DNA from 2 places in the Pseudomonas sp. GD03875 genome. Region 2 is predicted to be linked to the other one. Evidence: predicted binding sites of a transcription regulator. Region 2 holds the regulator's gene; the other holds the start of a gene.
What was found. Region 2 encodes FliA, which starts transcription of late flagellar genes. Its sites were predicted from a motif close to CTAAAGTTTNNNNNNNNNNNGCCGNTAA; they were not measured.
Positions count from the first base shown of each region.

Region 1: the regulator FliA is predicted to act here: its motif matches at 2,247-2,274, upstream of N5D30_RS18110 (methyl-accepting chemotaxis protein).

Region 1 covers NZ_JAOCCV010000022.1:58,628-62,033, forward strand. The annotation lists gene N5D30_RS18110 (methyl-accepting chemotaxis protein) at 115-2,076, opposite strand; gene sucD (succinate--CoA ligase subunit alpha) at 2,331-3,218, opposite strand; gene sucC (ADP-forming succinate--CoA ligase subunit beta) at 3,218-3,406, opposite strand, start outside.
Region 2 covers NZ_JAOCCV010000002.1:275,730-279,135, forward strand. The annotation lists gene flhF (flagellar biosynthesis protein FlhF) at 1-677, shown strand, start outside; gene fleN (flagellar synthesis regulator FleN) at 771-1,604, shown strand; gene fliA (RNA polymerase sigma factor FliA) at 1,601-2,347, shown strand; gene N5D30_RS02775 (chemotaxis response regulator CheY) at 2,430-2,804, shown strand; gene N5D30_RS02780 (protein phosphatase CheZ) at 2,824-3,406, shown strand, end outside.

The sequences.
Region 1 (3,406 bases), on a different contig from region 2:
GCGCCGGCACCTTAAAGGATCGGCCGCCCCGGGATCGAGCGGCCCCGGTCGGCCGGTCGGGCGCAGGACAGCGGATGTCGCATATCTGTATTTTTCCTGTTCACCCGGACAGCTTCACACCCGGAACTGCTCGATCAGCCGATTCAGCTGCTCCTCCAATTGGCGGATGCTGGCGGCGGCGCTGCGAGTCTGCTCCACGGTGGTGAAGGTGTGCACGCTGATGTCGTTGGCGCGCACCATGCCGGCGCCCACCTCCTCCGCCACCTTGGCCTGCTCGCCGGCCGCCGCGGCGATCTGCTGGATGGTCTGGTCGATATCCGTCACCGCCGCGCGGATCTCGTCCAGCGACTGGCTGGCCTCCTCCGCGCCCTGCCCGGCCAGGCTCACCGCCTGCTGGCTCTCGCCCATCATCTCGATGGACGAGCGGGTGCGCTGCTGCAGGGTCTGGATGATCGTCTGGATTTCCTCGGTGGACTGCTGGGTGCGCTGCGCCAGCGAGCGCACCTCGTCGGCCACCACCGCGAAGCCACGCCCCTGCTCGCCCGCCCGGGCGGCCTCGATGGCGGCGTTGAGCGCCAGCAGGTTGGTCTGCTCGGCGATGGAGCGGATCACCTCCAGCACCGAGCCGATGCGCTCGCTGTCGCCACGCAGCGACTCGATGGCCTCGGCCAGGCGCCCGACCTTGTCGGCCAGAGTGTTCATGCTGCCCAGGTTGCTCTCCACCCGGGCCTGGCCACGCAGAGCGATATCCAGCATCTGCCGCGACAGGCGCTCGCCCTGGTCCGCGCTGCGCGCCATTTCCTGGGCGCTGGCGGCCATCTCGGTCATGGCCGAGGCGGTCTGGCTGCTCTCGTCGCGCTGCCGCTCCACGTCCAGATGCGCCGACTCGGCCGAGGCCTGCAGTTCCCCGGCGGCCCGCTCCAGAGTGTGCGAGGCGCCGGCCACCTCGGCGACGGTCTGGCGGATCTTCTCGACGAAGGTGTTGAAGCTCGCGGCCAGCCGGCCGAGGTCATCCTGGCCCTGCACCGGCAGGCGCCGGGTCAGGTCGCCCTCGCCCTCGGCGATGTCCTTGAGCATGCGGTTCATCCGCCCCAGGGTACGCACCAGCGCCCGGCTGACGCCGACGGCCACCAGCGCGCCGAAGATCAGCGCGGCCACCACCAGCCCCCAGAACAGCCGGTTGACCCGCGCCACCGTATCGTCGGCGGTCTGCGCCGCCTCGCCCATGGAGCCCATGATGCTCCGCTGCAGCTGGCTGGCCAGGTCGGCGATGCGCGGGTCGATGCGATCCATGGCCTGCAGGCTGGCGTTGCGCGCCTCGACCAGTTCGACCACCCTGGCCGCGGCGGCCTTGTACTGCTCCAGGCTCTGCAGGGCGCCGTTGAGCTTGTCCTGGGTGCTCTGGCTGCTGCTGCGGTCGCGCAGCACGGTCATGCTGCTCTGGGCGAAGCCCAGTTCGCGCTGGAAGGCCTTGGCCTGCTCGGCCTGGTTCTCCTGCAGGTACTGGTAGAGGTACTGGCTGCCAAGCAGCAGGTGGCGCATGGCCGCACTGGAATAGAACACAGCATCCAGGTTGAAGTCCTGCTGAGCGTTCTCCAGCACCGAGGTCAGGGCCTTCTCGATGGCCGGGCCGTGCTGGCTCAGCTCGCCGGCGACCAGTTGCTGGCGCTGCCGGCTGAGCGGCACCAGCTGTTCGCGGAACAGCCGGCTGTATTCATCGAGCAGGCTGCCGATCTCGCCCAGCAGACGCCGGCGCTCGGGGTCGTGCAGGCGCTCGGAGGTCTGCGTCTCCAACGCCTGTAGGCGCTGGTCGAGCTGGGTGAACTGCGCCTCCAGCGCCGCATCGCCGGTGCGCGCGTACTGGCGCACGGCGAGCTGCATGCGGGTCATGCCGTCGCCGAGCTGGGCGATCTGGTCCATGCCCGGCCCCAGGTCGCGGGTCACCACCTGCACGCTGCCGGCGATGCTGCGCAGCGACAGGCTGGAGACCACGCCCAGCACCACCAGCAAGGTGCAGAGCACGACGGGGACGATGGCGATCTTGTAGGCGATACGAAGATTGGCGAACCATTGCATGAACGGGCTTCCTGTTCGGGCGGACGACTGCCTTGTCCGGAACCGACCTGCCCTCCCGGCAGGAACGATATTGCGAGATTGTCACTGACACATGCCTGCTCAAGCAGGTTCTATGCCTACACAGCTGCATCGTGCGTGGAGACAGCCTAGCCGACCGGTCAGTTAACTTCTTATCGGCCGCTTGGCGACGATGCTTGAAGACTAGAAAAGAAAAGGCCACCCGAAGGTGGCCTTTTCTCATGCGGTCAGAACACTCAGGCGTTCTTGACTTCCCAGCCAGTCAGCTCGGCCAGGGCCTTGCCGATGTCAGCCAGGGAACGCACGGTCTTCACACCGGCGTCCTGCAGGGCGGCGAACTTCTCGTCCGCAGTGCCCTTGCCGCCGGAGATGATGGCACCGGCATGGCCCATGCGCTTGCCGGGCGGCGCGGTGACACCGGCGATGTAGGACACCACCGGCTTGGTCACGTTGGCCTTGATGTAGGCCGCGGCTTCTTCTTCGGCGCTGCCGCCGATCTCGCCGATCATCACGATGGCTTCGGTCTTCGGATCTTCCTGGAACAGCTTCAGGATATCGATGAAGTTGGAGCCCGGGATGGGGTCGCCGCCGATGCCCACGCAAGTGGACTGGCCGAAGCCGGCGTCGGTGGTCTGCTTCACGGCTTCATAGGTCAGGGTGCCGGAACGCGACACGATGCCGACCTTGCCCGGCAGGTGGATGTGACCCGGCATGATGCCGATCTTGCACTCGCCGGGAGTGATCACGCCCGGGCAGTTCGGGCCGATCAGGCGCACGCCCAGCTCGTCGCACTTGACCTTGGCTTCCAGCATGTCGATGGTCGGGATGCCTTCGGTGATGCAGACGATCAGCTTGATGCCGCCGAAGGCCGCTTCGAGGATGGAATCCTTGCAGAACGGAGCCGGAACGTAGATCACCGAAGCATCGGCGCCGGTAGCTTCCACGGCTTCCTTGACGGTGTTGAACACCGGCAGGCCGAGGTGGGTGGTGCCGCCCTTGCCCGGGGTCACGCCGCCGACCATCTTAGTGCCGTAGGCGATGGCTTGTTCGGAGTGGAAGGTACCCTGCGAGCCGGTGAAGCCCTGGCAGATGACTTTGGTGTCTTTGTTGATCAGGACGCTCATTACTTGCCCTCCGCGGCTTTGACGACCTGCTGGGCAGCGTCGGTGAGGCTGGTAGCCGCGATGATGTTCAGACCGCTCTCGGCCAGGACCTTGGCACCCAGTTCGGCATTGTTGCCTTCCAGGCGGACCACGACCGGAATCTTCACGCCGACTTCCTTCACGGCGCCGATGATGCCTTCGGCGATCAT
Region 2 (3,406 bases):
CGCTGGAGGAGGGCGGGGTGATCGCCCTGGTCGGCCCGGCCGGCATGGGCAAGACCACCACGCTGGCCAAGATGGCCGCGCGCTACGTGCTGAAATACGGTCCGCAGAGCATCGCCTTGGTCAGCATGGACTGCTTCCGCATCGGTGCCCAGGAGCAGATCAAGACCCTCGGCCGCATCCTCAACGTGCCGGTGACCCAGGTCGACCCCGGCCAGTCCCTGGTGCAGGCCCTGGCGCCGCTGGCGCGCAAGAAGGTGATCCTGATCGACACCGCCGGCCTGCCGGGCAACGACCCGGCCCTGCGTCTGCAACTGGAGAGTCTGGCTGCCCGCGGGGTCAAATCGAAGAACTATCTGGTGCTGGCCGCCACCAGCCAGGCCCAGGTGCTCAAGGCCGCGTACCATAGCTACAAGCAGTGCGGCCTGGCCGGGTGCATCCTGAGCAAGGTGGACGAGGCGGCCAGCCTGGGTGAGGTTCTGGGGCTGGCTATCAGCCAGCATCTACCGGTAGCCTATCTGGCAGATGGGCCGAAGATTCCGGATGATCTGCAGGTGCCGCGCAGCCACCAGCTGGTGAGCCGTGCCGTGAGCATGCAGACTGCGGAGGACCCGAGCGAGGAAGCCATGGCCGACATGTTCGCCGGCCTGTATCAGCATCCCGCGCGTCGCGCGGGCTAGCAGGCGGCGGTGTACAAGGCGTTCTAAGGTGTAGGAAAGGGTCGGTGTAGTTGCCCGACCAGCCCAGTCCAGGCAAGAAGGTAAGAGAAGAACATGGGTAGTATGCATCCCGTACAGGTGATCGCAGTCACAGGCGGCAAGGGCGGCGTCGGCAAGACCAACGTGTCGGTGAATCTGTCGCTGGCGCTGGCCGACCTCGGCCGCCGGGTGATGCTGATGGACGCCGACCTGGGCCTGGCCAACGTCGACGTGCTGCTGGGCCTGACCCCCAAGCGCACGCTGGCCGACGTGATCGCCGGCGAGTGCGATCTGAAGGACGTGCTGATCCAGGGCCCCGGCGGCGTTCGCATCGTGCCGGCCGCCTCCGGCACCCAGAGCATGGTGCAGCTGTCGCCGGTGCAGCACGCCGGCCTGATCCAGGCCTTCAGCGACATCAGCGATAACCTCGATGTGCTGGTGATCGACACCGCTGCCGGCATCGGCGACGGCGTAGTCAGCTTCGTTCGCGCGGCCCAGGAAGTGATCGTGGTGGTCTGCGACGAGCCGACCTCGATCACCGACGCCTACGCGCTGATCAAGCTGCTCAACCGCGACTACGGCATGAGCCGCTTCCGCGTGCTGGCCAACATGGCCCACAGCCCGCAGGAAGGTCGCAATCTGTTTGCTAAGCTGACCAAGGTAACCGACCGTTTTCTTGATGTGGCCTTGCAGTACGTCGGCGCCGTCCCCTACGACGAGTCCGTACGCAAGGCTGTGCAGAAGCAGCGCGCGGTATACGAAGCCTTCCCGCGCTCGAAATGCGCACTGGCGTTCAAGGCGATCGCCCAGAAAGTCGACACGTGGCCGCTCCCGGCCAACCCGCGCGGCCATCTGGAGTTCTTCGTCGAGCGTCTGGTGCAGCAACCGATCGCGGGTACGGCCGTATGACAGCAGCCAGTGGACTTCGAATGTACAACAAGGCGCAGGCGCAGGACTCCCAGCATCAACTGATCGAGCGCTACGCGCCATTGGTCAAGCGTATCGCCTACCATCTGCTGGCGCGTCTTCCCGCCAGCGTGCAGGTGGACGACCTGATGCAGGCCGGCATGATCGGCCTGCTCGAAGCGTCGAAGAAATACGACGGCAGCAAGGGCGCCAGCTTCGAGACCTATGCCGGCATCCGCATCCGCGGCGCCATGCTCGACGAGGTGCGCAAGGGCGACTGGGCGCCGCGTTCCGTCCACCGCAACACGCGGATGGTCAGCGACGCCATCCGCACCATCGAGGCCCGCACCGGAAGAGACGCTAAAGATCAAGAGGTTGCGGCCGAACTCCAATTGAGTCTCGAAGATTACTACGGCATTCTTGGCGACACTCTGGGCAGCCGTCTGTTCAGCTTCGACGACCTGGTGCAGGACGGCGAGCAGGGCGGGTTGCACGAAGACGTCTCCGGCAGCCATGGCGGTCCGCTGCATGGCCTGGAAGACGAGCGCTTCCAGGCGGCCCTGGCCGATGCCATCGCCAACCTGCCGGAGCGCGAGCGCCTGGTGTTGTCGCTCTACTACGACGAAGAACTGAATTTGAAGGAAATCGGTGAGGTCCTGGGGGTCAGCGAATCCCGGGTCAGCCAGTTGCACAGCCAGTGCGCCGCGCGTCTGCGCGCCAGGCTGAGCGAGTGGCGGGCGAGCTGACGGCCGGCCGGTTTCATGATTTGCGACGCAACCGGGCCGCCGGGGCGTTTAGGACTGTACGGAGGTCGACTTGGACAAGAACATGAAAATCCTCATCGTTGACGATTTTTCGACGATGCGACGGATCATCAAGAACCTCCTGCGCGATCTGGGGTTCACCAACACGGCCGAAGCCGACGATGGCAACACGGCGCTGCCGATGCTGCAGAGCGGCAGCTTCGACTTCCTGGTGACCGACTGGAACATGCCCGGCATGACCGGCATCGACCTGCTGCGCGCGGTGCGCGCCGACGAGCGACTGAAGACCCTGCCGGTGCTGATGGTGACTGCCGAAGCCAAGCGCGAGCAGATCATCGAGGCCGCCCAGGCCGGTGTTAACGGCTATGTGGTCAAGCCGTTCACCGCCCAGGTGCTGAAGGAGAAGATCGAGAAGATCTTCGAACGCGTTAACGGCTGATGTCCGCCGCGGGGGCACTATGGCAAACGATGAATCCTCCCTGGGCGAACTCGAGTCGACCCTGAAGGCACATGCTACCCAGCTGGTCGAAAGCCTTGAGAAAGGCCGCTTCGGCGAAGCTGTGCATCTGATCCACGAACTGAGCCAGGCACGCGATCGCGGCCTGTATCAGGAAGTCGGCAAGCTCACCCGTGAGCTGCACAACGCGATCGTCAATTTCCAGCTCGACCCGTGCAATCCGCATGCCCAGGAAATCTCGCAGATATCGGACGCCACCGAGCGGCTGTCCTACGTCGTGCAGATGACCGAGAAGGCGGCCAACCGCACCATGGACCTGGTGGAGCAGAGCGCCCCGCTGGTCAACGACCTGGGCGACGAGGCCAAGGCCCTGTCCGGTGACTGGAGCAAGTTCATGCGTCGGGAAATGAGCGCCGACGCCTTCCGCGACCTGGCCAAGCGCATCGAGCTGTTCCTCGCCCGCAGCGAGCGCGACAGCCAGAAACTGTCCGGCCAGCTCAACGACATCCTGCTGGCGCAGGACTACCAGGATCTCACCGGCCAGGTGATCAAGCGCGTGACCCAACTGGTCACCGAGGTGGAAG